4 regions of the Bradyrhizobium sp. WYCCWR 12699 genome follow, and region 3 is predicted to be linked to each of the others. Evidence: predicted binding sites of a transcription regulator. Region 3 holds the regulator's gene; each other region holds the start of a gene.
The links. The regulator PhoB, encoded in region 3, activates phosphate uptake and scavenging genes when phosphate is short. The targets are predictions, from matches to a motif close to TGTCATNNANCTGTCAT.
Positions count from the first base shown of each region.

Region 1 (4,225 bases), on a different contig from region 3:
TGGTGGGCGCTGTTGCTGGCCCCCATCATCGTCGGCATCTTCGGCATGATCCTGGAACGGACCATGCTGCAATGGCTGACCGGGCTCGACCACCTCTACGGCCTGCTGCTGACCTTCGGTATCGCGCTGATCGTGCAGGGCGTGTTCCAGAACTATTTCGGCTCGTCCGGCCTGCCTTACGCCATTCCGGACCAGCTCAAGGGCGGCATGAACCTCGGTTTCATGTTCCTGCCGATCTATCGCGGCTGGGTGGTCGTGTTCTCGCTGGTCGTGTGTCTGGCGACCTGGTTCTTGATCGAGAAGACGCAGCTTGGCGCTTACCTGCGCGCCGCCACCGAAAATCCGACGCTGGTGCGCGCCTTCGGCATCAACGTGCCGCGCATGATCACGCTCACTTATGGCCTCGGCGTCGGTCTCGCCGCGCTGGCCGGCGTGCTCTCGGCGCCGATCAACCAGGTGCGGCCGCTGATGGGCGCCGACCTCATCATCGTCGTGTTCGCCGTGGTCGTGATCGGCGGCATGGGATCGATCATGGGCTCCATCATCACCGGCTTCGCGCTCGGGGTGATCGAGGGGCTGACCAAATATTTCTACCCTGAGGCCTCCAATACCGTCGTGTTCGTGCTGATGGTGCTGGTGCTCCTGGTGAAGCCAACGGGATTGACGGGAAGGGCGGCCTGATATGACAACCCTGACGGACAACACGCTGCCGGCAACCCCGCGCGCGATGCGCGACGAGATGATCGTTTTCGTGGTGATGGCGCTGGTATTGGCATCGGTGCCATTCACGGGCGTCTACCCGTTCTTCGTGATGCAGGCGCTGTGCTTTGCGTTGCTCGCTTGCGCCTTCAATCTCTTGATCGGCTACGGCGGCCTGCTGTCGTTCGGCCACGCGATGTTCCTGGGGACGGCCGGCTATTGCAGCGCCCATGCGCTGAAGGTGTGGGCGTTGCCGCCCGAGCTCGGCATCCTCGTCGGCATCGCCGCGGCTTTCGTGCTCTCGCTCATCACGGGTTTCATCTCGATCCGCCGCCAGGGCATCTACTTCTCGATGATCACGCTGGCGCTGTCGCAGCTCTTGTACTTCATCTACCTCCAGGCCCCCTTCACCCACGGTGAGGACGGCATCCAGGGCATCCCGCAGGGGCGCATGTTCGGGATCTTCGATCTGTCCAAGCCGACGGTGCTGTATTACGTCGTGCTGGTCGGGTTCCTCGCCGGCTTCCTCCTGATCTTCCGCATCATCAACTCGCCGTTCGGCGAGGTCCTAAAGGCGATCCGCGAGAACGAGCCGCGGGCGATCTCGCTCGGCTACCGGACCGACCAGTACAAGTTCCTGGCCTTCGTGCTGTCAGGCACGCTGGCCGGTTTTGCCGGTGCGCTGAAGGTGTTCGTGGCGCAGAACGCCTCGCTTACCGACGTCCATTGGTCGATGTCCGGTGAGGTCGTGCTGATGACGCTGGTCGGCGGCCTCGGCACTATCTTCGGCCCCGTGGTCGGCGCCTTCGTGATCATTGCCATGCAGCAATATCTGGCGGGTTTCGGCCAATGGGTGACGGTGATCCAGGGCTCGATCTTCGTGATCTGCGTGCTCACCTTCCGCCGCGGCGTGATCGGTGAAATCGCGCATTACTTCCGGCGATCGCTCTAAGTCATTGATTTGAAGTGAGTTTACCTGCCGCGTGAAAGCGGTGGATGATCCGGCTCCGCGGGCGTGAGATGACACGCGCGCGGATCGAAAATGGTCTATGACAGTTTCATGACGGCCCCTCCGGCCGGGCCATTTCCAACCGGTAGCCTATCCCCATGATGCGATGGTTTCGCGCTTTCCTGCCCAAGGAAGAACGGTTCTTCGACCTGTTCGACCGACATGCCCAGACGGTGATCCAGGGTTCGATCGCGCTCCAGGGCATGCTCAACGGGGGCGAGGAAACGCCGGTCTACTGCCAGCGCGTCAACCAGTTCGAGAACGACGCCGACAACATCACCCGCGAGGTGCTGACGGCGGTGCGCCGCACCTTCATCACCCCGTTCGACCGGGGTGACATCAAGAACCTCATCACCTCGCTGGACGACGCCATCGACCAGATGCAGCAGACCGCCAAGGCCGTGATGCTGTTCGAGGTCCGCAGCTTCGAGCCGCCGATGCGTGAGATCGGCGGACTTCTGATCGAATGCGCCAATCTGGTCGGCCGTGCGCTGCCGCTGATGCAATCGATCGGCCCGAACGTGGCCATGCTGACCGCGATCACGGAAGAGCTGGGCAAGCTGGAAGGCCGTGTCGACGATCTCCACGACATCGGCCTGAAGGAGCTGTTTCTCAAGCATCGTGACGGCAATGCGATGGACTTCATCGTCGGCGTCGAGATCTATGATCATCTGGAGAAGGTCGCCGACCGTTTCGACGACGTTGCGAACGAGATCAACAGCATCGTCATCGAGCAAGTGTAGGGCAGGATTGCTGTGGACGCCGCGTTGGGTCTTCCCGTCCTGGTCGGTTTGATCGCCGTCGCGCTGCTGTTCGACTTCCTGAACGGCCTGCATGACGCCGCCAATTCGATCGCGACCATCGTCTCGACCCGCGTGTTGCGGCCGCAATTCGCGGTGTTCTGGGCCGCGTTCTTCAATTTCGTCGCCTTCATGGTGTTCGGGCTGCACGTCGCCCAGACCATCGGGACCGGCATCATCGATCCCGCGATCGTCGACGCCCAGGTGATCTTCGCGGCGCTGGTCGGCGCCATCGTCTGGAACCTCGTGACCTGGGCGCTCGGCATCCCATCCTCGTCGTCCCACGCGCTGATCGGCGGGTTATTCGGTGCGGGCGTGGCCAAAGCCGGGATCTCCGCGGCGGTCTGGAGCGGATTGTCCAAGACGGTCATTGCGATCGTGCTGTCTCCGCTCGTCGGCTTCGTGCTTGCGATGGTGCTGGTTGCGATCGTGTCCTGGGCGTCGGTGCGCTCGACGCCGTTCGCGGTCGATCGCGCCTTCCGCATCCTGCAGTTCGCCTCGGCCTCGCTCTATTCGCTCGGCCATGGCGGCAACGACGCGCAGAAGACCATGGGCATCATCGCCGTGCTGCTCTATTCGCAGGGCCATCTCGGCGGCGAATTCTTCGTACCATTCTGGGTGGTGCTGTCGTGCCAGGCGGCGATGGCGATGGGCACCTTGATGGGCGGCTGGCGCATCGTCCGCACCATGGGCCTGCGCATCACCAAACTGACGCCGATGCAGGGCTTTTGCGCCGAGACGGGGGGCGCCGCGACCCTGTTCATGGCGACCTTCCTCGGGGTTCCCGTCTCGACCACCCACACCATCACCGGCGCGATCGTCGGCGTCGGCGCCGCCCGCCGCCTTTCGGCGGTGCGCTGGAACGTCGCCAGCTCGATCGTCTATGCCTGGGTCATCACGATGCCGGCGTCCGCCATCGTCGCGGCGCTGACCTGGTGGGCGGTCAAGATCTTCGTCAAGTAACCAGCTTCAGCCCGACGATCCCGGCGACGATCAGCCCGATGCTGGCAAGACGCAGGGCCGTGGCCGGCTCGCCGAACAGGATGATGCCGAGCGTCGCGGTGCCGACCGCACCGATCCCGGTCCATACCGCATAGGCGGTTCCGACGGGCAGCGATTTGAGGGCGAGGCCGAGCAGGATGACGCTGCCGGCCATGGCTGCGAGCGTGACGACGGACGGAACAAGCTTGCTGAAGCCTTCTGTGTATTTCAGGCCGATCGCCCAGGTAATCTCGAGAAGTCCGGCGACGAACAGGATGCTCCAGGCCATGACGACCCTCCGTTCAAGGCAGGGTCGTCCCCGCGGGCTGATGTGTTGATGAGCGGGAAGGTCGTCCTTCCCCAGGATTGATCGTCAAGCCGATATGGGGCTGGCCGAAGGGCTCCGCAATCGCCAATTGAGGCTTGATCAGGCCCATTTTCCCTGTCAAACGCTGCCGCCATGTCCGACATCGCCACCACCACCGCCGAATCGCCGGCCCGTTCGCCGCTTGCCGCTGAAGTGGCGCGGCGGCGGACCTTTGCGATCATCTCCCATCCTGACGCCGGCAAGACCACGCTGACCGAGAAGCTGCTGCTGTTCGGAGGCGCCATCAACCTCGCCGGCCAGGTCAAGGCCAAGGGCGAGCGGCGCAACACGCGTTCGGACTGGATGAAGATCGAGCGCGAGCGCGGCATCTCGGTCGTGACCTCGGTGATGACCTTCGAGTTCGAGGGC
Region 1 covers NZ_JAVTJN010000036.1:535,247-539,471, reverse strand. Annotated here, with positions in the region: gene RPS27_RS27425 (branched-chain amino acid ABC transporter permease) at 1-681, shown strand, start outside; gene RPS27_RS27420 (branched-chain amino acid ABC transporter permease) at 683-1,651, shown strand; gene RPS27_RS27415 (DUF47 domain-containing protein) at 1,807-2,451, shown strand; gene RPS27_RS27410 (inorganic phosphate transporter) at 2,464-3,471, shown strand; gene sugE (quaternary ammonium compound efflux SMR transporter SugE) at 3,464-3,778, opposite strand; gene RPS27_RS27400 (peptide chain release factor 3) at 3,950-4,225, shown strand, end outside.
Region 1: RPS27_RS27415 (DUF47 domain-containing protein) is a predicted target of PhoB. The motif match lies at 1,749-1,765, and genes of this name have one in related genera.

Region 2 (4,225 bases), 410 kb from region 3:
CGGAGCGGAAAGCGGAAATAAACGATCGCATAGGCCGAGATGATCGAGATCGCGATCTTGCCGATTGCGATCATCAGCGCCATTACCAGCGAGTTCAGCATCATGTGGCCGACCGGCTCGCGGGTCGAGCCGCTCGTGCCGACGAAGATGGTCTGGTAGTAAGTATCGAAGAAATGACCGCCGGGCAGCAGCGACATCTGCCCGTTCGCGATCAGCGCGTTCTCCTGCGTCGAGGCGATGATCGCGATGTAGACCGGGAACGCGACGATCGCGATCCCGATCCAGAGGATGACGTGGGCGACATAGCGCCGAAAGCCCTCTTCCTCGACCATCAGTACGTCACCTTGCGTTCGACGAAGCGGAACTGGATGCCGGTGAGCACGATGACCATGATCATCAGGACCACCGATTGCGCCGCGGAGCTGCCGAGATTGCCGCCGAGCAGGCCGTCGGAATAGACCTTGTAGACCAGCGTTTCCGTCGACTTGCCGGGGCCGCCGCGGGTCATGGTGTCGATGATGCCGAAGGTGTCGAAGAAGGCGTAGACGATGTTGACGACCAGGAGGAAGAAGATGGTCGGCGACAGCAGCGGGAAGGTCACGGTCCAGAACCTTCGCATCGGGCGGGCACCGTCGATCGCGGCGGCTTCGAGCACGCTGCGCGGGATGCTCTGCAGGCCGGCGAGGAAGAACAGGAAATTGTAGGAGATCTGCTTCCAGGCGGCGGCGAGGATGATCAGCGTTGCGGCCTGGTCGCCGTCGAGCAGCGGATTCCAGTCGATGCCCAGGGCGCGCAGATAACGCGCGATCACGCCGAGCGAGGGATGCAGCATGAAGATCCAGAGCACGCCGACGACCGGCGGTGCCACCGCATAGGGCCAGATCAGCAGCGTGCGGTACAGCATCGAGCCGCGCAGCGGCTTGTCGGCCATGACCGCGAGCAACAGCGCGAACGACAGCGACGAGACCGCGATGGCGAACGAGAAGAAGAAGGTGCGGAGGATCGATTCGAAATAGGCGGAATCCCCGAACAGCTCGACGTAATTTTCGAACCAGACGAAGGTGGTCGACAGACCGAAGGCGTCCTGCTGCAGGAAGGACTGGATCACGGCCTGCAGGGCCGGCCAGTAGAAGAAAATCAGGACGATCGCGAGCTGCGGCGCAACGAGCGCATACGGCAACAGCTTTGATTGGAAAATGGCTTGCTTTTGCATGATGCCCGCAGGAGTGGCAGGCCGGGTTGCCCGGCCTGCCATCCGTGACCTTACTTGACGGCGGTCTTTTCGAACTGACGCAGCATGGTGTTGCCGCGCTCGACGGCCGCGTCCAGCGCCTGCTTGGCGGTCTTCTTGCCGGCGAGCGCCTGCTCGATCTCTTCCGCCCAGACGTCACGCAGCTGAACCATGTTGCCGAGGCGGAGGCCGCGGGAGTTCTCGGTCGGCTCCTTGTTGGTCAGCTCGAGCAGCGGGGTCTCGAGATAGGGCTGGTCCTTGTAGAACCCTTCCGCCTTGGCCTTCTCGTAAGCCGCCTTGGTGATCGGCAGGTAGCCCGAGGCCTTGTGGATATAGACCTGGCGATCGGTGTCCGAGAGGAAGGTCAGGAATTTTGCAACGCCCTTGTACTCCTCGGCCGGCTTGCCGCCCATGACCCAGAGCGAAGCGCCGCCGATGATGGAGTTCTGCGGCGCGCCCTTCGCGTCGGGGTAATAGGGCATCGGCACCGCGGTGAAGGCGAACTTGGCCTGCGCCTTGACGTTGCCGAAGAATGCCGACGAGGTCAGATAGAGCGGACATTCGCCCGAGGTGAAGCGGCCCTCGCCGGTGTTGGTGCGGCCGGCATAATCGTAGGTCTTGTCCTTCTGCAGCTCGACCAGCTTCTCGAGATGCTTGACCTGGAGCGGACCATTGAACTCGAGCTTGGTGTCGAAGCCGTCGAGGCCGTTGGCCTTGCTCGACAGCGGCACGTTGTGCCAGGCGGAGAGCTGCTCGAGATTGACCCAGGTGACCCAGGAATTGGAGAACCCGCAGGTCGCATGACCGTTGTCATGGAGCTTCTTGGCGGCCTCAAACGTTTCGGGCCAGGTCTTTGGGATCGCGACATTGGCCTTCTTCAGCTCGTCGAGATTGACCCACATGACGGTCGACGACGAGTTGAAGGGGAACGAGAGCATCTCGCCCTTCGAGGTGGAGTAGTAGCCGGTGATGGCGGGCAGGTAGATCTTGGGATCGAACTTTTCGCCGGCCTCGGCCATCAGCTTGTAGACGGGCTTCACGGCGCCGGTCGCGGCCATCATGGTGGCGGTGCCGACCTCGAACACCTGCATGATGTGCGGCGCGTTGCCGGCGCGGAACGCCGCGATGCCGGCATTCATCGTATCGGCGTAGTTGCCCTTGTAGGTCGGGATCACCTTGTAATCGCTCTGCGACGCGTTGAAGTCGTTGGCGAGCTTGACGATGACGTCGTTGTTGGCGCCGGTCATCGCGTGCCACCACTGGATCTCGGTCACGGCCAATGCCGGCGAGGCGCCGAGACCAACCGTGAGTGCAACAGCAGCAGCCGTGCCAAAATGTCGAAGAGCCATCAAGAAAACCTCCCTTGCCCGTCACTAAAGAAGCGCTTGCGCTAGCAGTGCCATATGACGTTCACATGACTGTGTAAGCGGGAGAAACGAAAGCAGCAAGCGCTGCTAAATGGGAAGTCGTCAAATAGGCGAAGACGCCACAGCCAGCCTCCTCCGTTCGCGGTGCACTATCGTGCCCGCGCCGCAGTGCGGCATCATTCGTTGGACGGAGGTGGCCTCTACCGCTTGCGCTCGGGGCCGCAGACCGTGCCCTTTTCGACCATCGCGTCGATCTCCGCCCTGGAGTAGCCGAACTCGCCCAGCACCTCGGCTGCGTGCTGGCTGAATTTCGGCGGCAGCCGGCGCAGGCTCGGCTTGCTGCGGTCGAGCCGGATCGGGGAGGCGACGCCCTTGTACCAGTCCTTCTCGATGATATCGCCGCGCGCGATCGTGTGCGGATTGGTCAGAGCCTGGTCGATCTTCTGCACGGGCCCCGCGGGCAGGCCCGCGGCGAGCAGGCGATTGCACAGCGGCTCGGCCTCGTGCTGGCGGAACACGGCAGCAAGCTCGGCGCGCAGCGCCTCGCGGTTGGCGATGCGGTCCTTGTTGCGGGCAAAGCGCGGATCGGTGCCCAGCTCGGGCTTGCCGATCTCCTTGGCGAGCTTGCGGAAGGTGCCGTCATTGCCGACGCCGATGAAGATGTTGTCGGTTTTCGTCGGGAAGATCGCGTAAGGCACGAGGTTCGGGTGCTCGTTGCCGGTGAGCGAGGGCGGCTTGCCATGCATGAAATAATTCGCGGTGTGCGGATGCATTATGGCAAGGCCGGTCTCGTACAGCGTGGTCTCGAGGAATTGGCCCTGGCCCGAACGCTGCCGCTCCGACAGCGCCATCAGGATGCCGATCGCCGCATAAAGGCCGGTGGTGATGTCGACCAAGGGCACGCCGATCCGCATCGGCCCGCTCTCGGGCGAGCCGGTCGCGGCGATCATGCCGGTCATGGCCTGGATGATGGCGTCATAGCCGGGATTGCCGCCGCGCGGACCGTCGGCGCCGAAGCCGCAGATCCGGCAATGCACGAGACGCGGGAATTTCCTACTGAGGACGTCGTTGCCGATGCCCCATTTCTCCAGCGTGCCCGGCTTGAAATTCTCGATCAGGACGTCGGCCGTCTCCAGCATCTTGAGCAGCACGATGCGGCCGCCCTCGGAGGCGAGGTCGAGGCCGATCGAGCGCTTGTTGCGGTTGATGCCGACGAAATAAGCCGCGTCCTCCTCGTGGAAAGGAGGGCCCCATTCGCGCACCTCGTCGCCGGCGGGCGGCTCGACCTTGATCACGTCGGCGCCATGGTCGGCGAGGATCTGGGTGCAATAGGGACCGCCGAGCACGCGCGTGAGATCGATGACGCGCAGTCCGCTCATGGCACCTGTGGCGGCTTCAGAACTCATTGCCTTCGCTTCCCCTGTGTCGACCTTTGGTCACAGGCCTAGCGAGGTTTGTTTGCGCCAGCAATGGGCCCTCGCGTAGGGCCGTATGCGCCGCCGCGCGTCAGTCCCGCGGCGTGGCAAATCAACGCAAGTGGCCGGCCCGAGGGGGATCTCGGGCCGGCCAATCCGCCGTTCCGATCAGACGACCGTCAGGCGAACGTCGACATTGCCGCGCGTGGCGT
Region 2 covers NZ_JAVTJN010000030.1:685,068-689,292, reverse strand. Annotated here, with positions in the region: gene ugpE (sn-glycerol-3-phosphate ABC transporter permease UgpE) at 1-332, opposite strand, end outside; gene ugpA (sn-glycerol-3-phosphate ABC transporter permease UgpA) at 332-1,213, opposite strand; gene ugpB (sn-glycerol-3-phosphate ABC transporter substrate-binding protein UgpB) at 1,264-2,580, opposite strand; gene RPS27_RS13950 (CaiB/BaiF CoA transferase family protein) at 2,799-4,004, opposite strand; gene RPS27_RS13945 (organic hydroperoxide resistance protein) at 4,182-4,225, opposite strand, start outside.
Region 2: ugpB (sn-glycerol-3-phosphate ABC transporter substrate-binding protein UgpB) is a predicted target of PhoB. The motif match lies at 2,635-2,651, and genes of this name have one in related genera.

Region 3 (4,225 bases):
CGGGTCGAGAAGGCGCTGCGCGGCGGCGCGCTGTGGAACGAGGTCAAGGACAAGCTCAACGCCTCCGGCCTGTCGCTGTCCGGCGGCCAGCAGCAGCGCCTGTGCATCGCCCGCACCGTCGCGGTGCGGCCTGAAGTGATCCTGTTCGACGAGCCCTGCTCGGCGCTCGACCCGATCTCGACCGCCAAGGTCGAGGAGCTGATCCAGGAATTGTCCGAGAACTACACGATCGCGATCGTCACCCACAACATGCAGCAGGCGGCGCGCGTCTCCGACAAGACCGCCTTCATGTATCTCGGCGAGCTGATCGAGTTCGACGACACCAGCAAGATCTTCACGTCGCCGAGCGATCGGCGCACGCAGGATTACATCACCGGCCGGTTCGGCTGAGGAGACGCAACATGGGTTCTGAACATACCGCAAAGGCTTTCGACACCGACCTCCAGGAGCTCACCCGCCTGGTCGCCGAGATGGGCGGAATCGCCGAGCGCATGATCGTCGATTCCGTCGGCGCGCTGATCCGCCGCGACGTCGCGCTCGGCCAGCGCGTCGTCACCATCGACGCCGATCTCGACGCGCTGCAGAAGCGCATCGAGGAGCGCGCCGTGCTCACCATCGCCCGCCGCCAGCCGATGGCGGTGGATCTGCGCGAGATCGTCGGCGCCATGCGCGTTGCGACCGACCTCGAGCGCATCGGCGATCTCGCCAAGAACATGGGCAAGCGCGTCGCCGCGCTGGAGACCGACTTCCATCCGCTCAAGCTGTTCCGCGGCCTCGAGCACATGACCGACCTCGTGCAGCAGCAGGTCAAGTCGGTGCTGGATGCCTATGCCGCGCATGATCTGCCGGCGGCGATGGCCGTGTGGAAGGGCGACGAGGAAGTCGACGCGATCTGCACCTCGCTGTTCCGCGAGCTCCTCACCTACATGATGGAGGATCCGCGCAACATCTCGTTCTGCATCCATCTGATGTTCTGCGCCAAGAACATCGAGCGGATCGGCGACCACGCCACCAACATCGCCGAGACCGTGTTCTACATGATCGAGGGCCAGGCGATCACCGACAAGCGGCCGAAGGGCGACATGACGACTTTCGCCACGACGGTCCCGAATACCTGAAGACTTGATATCCGAAGACCTAAGGAGCGACGACACCATGGGCGCACGCATTATGGTGGTTGAGGACGAGGAAGCTCTCACCGAGCTTCTGCGTTACAACCTCGAAGGCGACGGCTATGACGTCGAGACGGTGATGCGCGGCGACGACGCCGACACCCGCCTCAAAGAGCACATTCCCGATCTGATCGTGCTCGACTGGATGCTGCCGGGCCTCTCGGGCATCGAGCTGTGCCGGCGCCTGCGCACCCGGCCCGAGACCAAGCAACTGCCGATCATCATGCTCACCGCGCGCGGCGAGGAGAGCGAGCGGGTGCGCGGCCTTGCGACCGGCGCCGACGACTACATCGTCAAGCCGTTCTCGGTGCCGGAGCTCTTGGCGCGCGTGAAGGGCCTGCTCAGGCGCGCCAGTCCCGAGCGGCTCGCGACCGTGCTGGCCTATGGCGACATCGAGCTGGATCGCGACAAGCGCCGCGTGGCGCGCTCGGGCCGCCCGATCGATCTCGGCCCGACCGAATATCGGCTTCTGGAGTTCTTCCTGGAGCATCCCGGCCGCGTGTTCTCGCGCGAGCAGCTGCTCGACAGCGTCTGGGGCCGCGACATCTACATCGACGAGCGTACCGTCGACGTCCATATCGGTCGCCTGCGCAAGCTGCTCAATCTCGGCCGCGAGCAGGACCCGATCCGCACCGTCCGCGGCGCCGGCTATGCGCTGGATGATCGCTTTGCGAAGGCGGAGCAGACGTAGGACCTGCTTCCGTAATCCAACAAAAAGCGCGCCAGCTGGCGCGCTTTTTCGTCTCGATGCCTGAGACCGTGTTTACCGCGGGCCCGGCTTCGCCGGTGCGCGCCGGCGATCCGCTGCCGGCTGATACGCCACGCGCGAATGCTGGGCGCAGTAGGGCAGGCCGGACAGCGCCTTGCCGCCGCAGAAGAAGAAATCCGGGCTCGAGGGATCGCCGACCGGCCAGTGGCAGGTCGCCTCGTTGAGCTCGAGCAGCGACAGCCGCTGGCTCATCGGCACCACGTTGTCGTAGGTGACCGGTTCGGCCTCGACTTCGACCTCGAAGGCCTGCGCCAGTGCGGTGTTGCCGCGCGCAATGGGGCGGGTCACCCGCATCATGTGCTGCGCCGGGCGTGCCTTGCGCGGCCGCGGCGCGGCCGACGAAGGGCTCTTGGCGCGGCCGGACAGGCCGAGCCTGTGCACTTTGCCGATCACGGCATTGCGGGTCACATTGCCGAGCTCTGCTGCGATCTGGCTGGCCGACAATCCGGCCTCCCAGAGCTTTTTCAGCTGCTCGACGCGATCGTCGGACCAGGTCAAAACCGTCATTGCACCCTTTCCCTCGCTGCACTTCTGCCATCCTGGCGGTCCGTGCGGCGAATGCCTAAGCCTCAAAAACCCGTGCCGTCAGAATCCCTTAAGGCTCGCCGGGCGCGCTACTCGCGCCCGAACGTTTACGCCGGTACATGAGGACTCTTGGGATCAGAACTGCTGCACGAGATGTCGTATCTGACAGCCCAAACGCTACAATATGGCGTGACTCACGCGCAAGAGTCCGCCGACTCGCTTCCACATGTTCCGTGGTGTAAAACCCGCAAAATCGCCACCGCAAGACTACGGAATCTGCGTTTCCCGAGGCTTTCGGGCGGCATTGACACCCGTTTCACCAGGCCTAAGATAGTCCCGCGTGCCGCCCTTAAAAGGCGGCACGTTTCGTTTTCCGGGCCGGTCAATGGTGCGTTGCGCAATGCACGCCTCACACCGTCCGCAACATCAAGTGACCGTCATGACTAACAGCGTAGCCCCGCATTTGCTCCCCGTTTTCGCCAGGGCCAACCTCGGTTTTGAGCGCGGCGAAGGCTGCTGGCTGATCGCGACCAATGGCGATCGCTATCTCGATTTCACCTCGGGCGTCGCTGTGAACGCGCTTGGCCACGCCCATCCCGCGCTGGTCAAGGCGTTGCAGGAGCAGGCGACGAAGCTGTGGCACATGTCGAACCTGTTCCAGAGCCCGGACGGCGAGAAGCTCGCCGCGCGCCTGTGCAACGAGAGCTTTGCGGACTTCGTGTTCTTCTGCAATTCCGGCGCCGAGGCGCTGGAGGGCGTGATCAAGCTGGTCCGCCATCATCACTTCTCCAAGGGCCATCCGGAACGTTATCGCATCATCACCTTCGAAGGCGCCTTCCACGGCCGCACGCTGGCGACCTTGGCTGCGACCGGTTCTGCAAAATATCTCGAAGGCTTTGGACCGCCGATGGACGGCTTCGACCAGGTGCCGCATGGCGACCTCGAAGCCGTCAAGAAGGCGATCGGCCCCAACACCGCCGGCATCCTGATCGAGCCGATCCAGGGCGAGGGCGGCGTGCGCTCGGCACCGCCCAATTTCCTCAAGGCGCTGCGCCAGCTTTGCGACGAGAAGGGCCTGCTGCTCGCCTTCGACGAGGTGCAGACCGGCATGGGCCGCAGCGGCGATCTGTTCGCCTATCGGCGTACCGGCGTGACGCCTGACGTGATGTCGCTGGCCAAGGCGCTCGGCGGCGGCTTCCCGATCGGCGCGGTGCTGGCGACCGCGGATGCGGCGGCCGGCATGGGGCCGGGCTCCCACGGCTCGACCTTCGGCGGCAATCCGCTGGCGATCTCCGCGGCCAACGCCGTGCTCGACGTCATGCTCAAGCCAGGCTTCTTCGACCACGTGCAGAAGATGTCGCTGCTGCTCAAGCAGAAGCTCGCCTCAGTGATCGACCGTCACCCCGACATCGTCAGCGAAGTGCGCGGCGAGGGCCTCCTGATCGGCATCAAGGCCGTCGTGCCCTCGGGCGATCTCGTGGCCGCCTTGCGCGACGAGAAGCTGCTGACCGTCGGCGCCGGCGACAATGTCGTGCGCTTCCTGCCGCCCCTGATCGTCACCGAAGCCGAGATCGAGGACAGCGTCACCAGGCTCGAGCGTGCCTGCTCCGCATTGGCGGCCGGCCAGACCAAGCGGGCAAGCTGATGAGCAAGTCCCCGAAGCATTTCCTCGACATCAACGAGCTCCCGCTGTCGGAGCTCAAGCGCATGCTCGCGGCGTCAAGCGCCATGAAGGCGAAGCAGAAGGCGCAGCAGCCGG
Region 3 covers NZ_JAVTJN010000030.1:275,845-280,069, reverse strand. Annotated here, with positions in the region: gene pstB (phosphate ABC transporter ATP-binding protein PstB) at 1-390, shown strand, start outside; gene phoU (phosphate signaling complex protein PhoU) at 402-1,118, shown strand; gene phoB (phosphate regulon transcriptional regulator PhoB) at 1,156-1,863, shown strand; gene RPS27_RS12160 (GcrA family cell cycle regulator) at 1,936-2,448, opposite strand; gene RPS27_RS12155 (aspartate aminotransferase family protein) at 2,906-4,111, shown strand; gene argF (ornithine carbamoyltransferase) at 4,111-4,225, shown strand, end outside.

Region 4 (4,225 bases), 250 kb from region 3:
GGGTAGCCCCAGCGGTCGAGATGGTCGCGCTGCCGTTCGGTCAGCTTGTCGGGTCTGCGCCGCGCGCGGTCGTCGGCCGTCAGCTCGGCGCGAAACGAATCGAATTCGCGGACGCAATCGGCGGCGAGCCGCTGCAGCGCATCGACCGGCTCGGCCGGAATGACGGCGATGAAGCCGCTGATGGCATCCACGACCGGCCGGATCAGGGGGAGGGGCCGCGCCTTGCCGGCGAATACCGCGCATGCGGCCATCAGCTCGGCTTCGGTCTTGCCTGATGCCAGCGCCATCGGCGCCTTCAGCGTGCCGTGAAAGCCGTATTTGCGGGGATCGGCGCTGACGTCGCGCCAGTCCGGGGCGACGCACACTGCGTCCGCGGGAAAGGCCAGTTCGCTGCCGGTATAGGCATCATAGCCGAGCAACTGGGCGCCGAAGCGGGAGAGGGCGCTATCGCTGCCAGCGGCAAAATAGATCGCGTAGCGGGGAAAACCTGTCATTGCCTCAGCATAACCAATCTACGCCGCAACGACAGCCTCGCGCGGCGTCGCTGCCGCGGTGAGCAGCCGCGTCGCATCGGTGAGATGGACGAGCTTGCCGCCCGAGATCACCGCGATCAGCCGCGGCCGCAGCGGCACGCCGTCGTCGACCAGCAGGATGTCGGCGCGGCGGCCTTCGGCGAGCACACCGCGATCGACAAGGCCGGTCGCGCGTGCGGGCCCGGCCGAGATCAGATCCCAGGCTTTCGTCAGCGGCAGCACGCCATCGGCAGTGAGCCGGAACGCGGCGAGCAGCTGCGCGGGATAATAATAATCAGAGGCCAGCACCGAGCAGAGCCCCTTGGCGATCATGTCGGATGCCCTGGTCCAGCCGGTGTGGCTGCCGCCGCGCACGACGTTCGGCGCGCCATAGACGATGGCATCGCCGTGGCTTGCCGCCGCCTGCGCCGTTTCCTCGTTGATCGGAAACTCCGCGATGTCGGCGCCGAGCTCGCGAAACTCCCGGCGCATCGCCGGCGTCGCGTCGTCGTGCGAGAGCATCCGCACCTCGGCCGCGCGGGCCGCGGCGGCCAGCCGCGACACCGAAGCGGGCACCTCGTCGGCACGCGAGACCACGCGCTCGACCAGCCGGTCGAATTCTTCGCCCGACAGCCCGGTGCGCTCCACCATGCGGTTGCGCTTGCGCGGCTTGGCCATGTCGGCGACCGTGCCGTCCATGTGGTCGTTGAAGGCGAACAGGTCGACACGACCTTCGCTGAGCCATTGCGCGATCTCGGCTTCGGCCTCGAGATTGTAGGTTTCGTGCCTGAGATGGAAGCGGGTGTCGGCGGCGAATTGCGGGCGCTGCCGCTCGATCGCCTCCATCAGCCCGCGCGCATTGTCGCTGCTGCGCAGGCCCGGCTCCCACGAACAGGTCGCGGCGTGAAATACGGTGGTGATGCCGTTACTGATGGCCTGGCGGTCGCTGTCGGCGAGCGCGACGTCGATCGGGAAGTCGACGCCGGCGCGCGGCATCATCTGGCGCTCGAAGGCATCGCCGTGAAGGTCGACGATGCCGGGCAGCACCAGCAGGCCTCGTGCATCGATCGCCAGCCGCGCCCGGCCGCGGGAGGCGTCCACTTCTGCGATGTCCTGCCCGGACACCGCCAATGACGTTTCGACGATTTCAGTGCCGACCAGGGCCCGGCCGCCTTCAAGGAAAATGTCTGTCACGCGACCGCGCTTTGCTTGCTTGCAGGGGAAGCTGCCTGTGCTTCATACGTCGAGAGAAAATCTTCAATCCCGAGCTTGCGGAAATCGGGCAGCGCTTCACGCAATTTGTCGTGATCCCAGTCCCACCAGGCGAGCCTCGCAAGCCTTCCGGCGATCTCCTCGGAAAATCGCCGGCGCACGATGCGGGCCGGATTGCCCGCGACGATGGTGTAGGCCGGAACGTCCTTGGTGACGATGGCGCCGGCCGCAATCACCGCGCCGGTGCCGACGTTGCGGCCGGGCAGCACGATCGCGCCGTGGCCGATCCAGACGTCGTGGCCGATATGAACGTGATGCTGCCGCCGCCAGTCGAAGAAATCGGCATCGTCGCTCTCGCCTTCGAAATAGGCGCTGGACCGATAGGTGAAATGCGCCTGCGTCGCGCGGTGCATCGGATGATTGCCGGGATTGATCCGCGTCATCGCCGCGATCGAGCAGAATTTTCCGATGGTGGTGTAGGTGATCTGGGCGTCGTTCACGACATAGGAGTAATCGCCCATCGCCACCTCGTGCAGGCTCGTGCGCGCGCCGACCTCGGTGTAGGCGCCGAGCCGGGTCTCGTGCAGCTTGGCCGTGGGATCGATGGTCGGCAGGACCGAAAGCGCTTTGGCGGCCATGGTGAATCCGAAATGCGAGGCGGGCGTTCCTCTTCGATCGGCTTGATGACGGTGTCATGACGCGGCGATGACAGGGGATGAGGTGTGTAGGATCGCCGCATCGCAACGCATCTGTCACACAAGTGTTAAGCGCCGGCGTTAGCGGTGGGCCCCAGCTAATCTGGAGCCTTGCATGCTGGTGGTGGATGGTCTGACGTGTCGCTTCGGCGCGAAAGCCGCGGTGGACGACGCCTCGTTTCAAATCTCCCCCGGCGGCTTCGTCGGTGTGATCGGACGGTCCGGCGCCGGCAAGTCGACTCTGCTGCGGAGCATCAACCGCCTGGTGACGCCGACCGAGGGACGGATCTTGTTCGACGGCATCGACGTCACCGCGCTGCGCGGCAAGGAGCTGCGGCAATGGCGGGCGCGCTCGGCGATGATCTTCCAGCAGTTCAACCTGGTCGGCCGGCTCGATGTCCTCACCAATGTCCTGATGGGGCGGCTTGCGACGATGCCGGCTTGGCGCTCGTTGTCGCAAACCTGGCCGGAGCAGGACAAGGCGCTGGCGATGTCGGCGCTCGAGCAGTTCGACATCGCTTCGCTCGCCGCGCAGCGCGCCGACCAGCTCTCCGGGGGGCAGCAGCAGCGCGTCGCGATCGCCCGTGCGCTGGTACAGCAGCCCGACATCATCCTTGCAGACGAGCCGATCGCCTCGCTCGATCCGCGCAACACCAAGATCGTGATGGATGCACTGCTGCGCATCAACAAGCATTTCGGCATCACGGTGCTCTGCAACCTGCATTCGCTCGATCTGGCGCGCAGCTATTGCGACCGCCTGATCGGCATGGCGCAGGGGCGCGTGGTGTTCGACGGCGCGCCGTCCGCGCTGACCGACCACGTCGCCCGCGAGCTCTACGATCTCGAAGCCGCCGACGTCATGGGCGCGATGCCCGTGCCAGTGCCCGCTGGCGTGCCCGCGCTCGGAACGGCCGCGGCCGCCTGATCCATTCGTTTAGTTGCAAATCTTTGCGTCAACCGACCCCAACCGATGAAGAGGGTAACATGATCACTCGCAGACTGGTTCTCGCCGGCGCCGCCGCGCTTGCGTTCACGGCCTCCGCCTCCGCCGACGACTGGAAGGCCAAATATCCCGAGCTGACCTTCGCCGTCGTTCCGGCTGAGAACGCTTCCGGCGTCACCGAGCGCTGGGCGCCGTTCATGAGCTATCTTTCGAAGGAGCTGGGCGTGAAGGTCACGCTGCGCATCGCCAATGACTACGCCGCCGTCATCGAAGGCCAGCGCGCCGGCAACATCCACATCGCCAGCTACGGCTCGGCCTCGTTCGCGCGTGCCCGCCTGACCGGCGTCAAGACCGACGCCTTCGCCAACGACATCAACGCCGACGGCTCCACCGGTTACTATTCGGTGTTCTTCGTCAAGGCGAGCAGCGCCTACAAGAAGATCGACGACCTCAAGGGCAAGAACCTCGGCCTCGTCGATCCCAACTCGACCTCCGGCAACAACGTGCCGCGCTTCGAGCTCGACAAGATGGGCATCCACGATGCCGAGGGCTATTTCAGCAAGGTCGTCTTCACCGGCAGCCACGAGAACGCGATGCTGGCCCTGTCGCAAGGAACGGTCGACGTCGCGGCCAACCAGTGGACCACCGACGACGATTCGACGCTGGCGCAGATGCTGACCAAGGGCATGCTGAAGAATGCCGACGGCTCGGCGATGAAGAAGGACGACTTCCGGATCATCCACAAGTCCGCACCCATCATCAACGGTCCCTACGCCTACAATTCCGACCTGCCTGATGACGCCAAGGCGGCCATCGCGAAGGCGTTCTTCGATGCGCCGGCGAAGGACAAGGCGGCGTTCGAT
Region 4 covers NZ_JAVTJN010000030.1:23,303-27,527, reverse strand. Annotated here, with positions in the region: gene RPS27_RS10850 (DUF1045 domain-containing protein) at 1-494, opposite strand, end outside; gene RPS27_RS10845 (alpha-D-ribose 1-methylphosphonate 5-triphosphate diphosphatase) at 513-1,706, opposite strand; gene RPS27_RS10840 (chloramphenicol acetyltransferase) at 1,703-2,362, opposite strand; gene phnC (phosphonate ABC transporter ATP-binding protein) at 2,535-3,344, shown strand; gene phnD (phosphonate ABC transporter substrate-binding protein) at 3,404-4,225, shown strand, end outside.
Region 4: phnC (phosphonate ABC transporter ATP-binding protein) is a predicted target of PhoB. The motif match lies at 2,408-2,424, and genes of this name have one in related genera.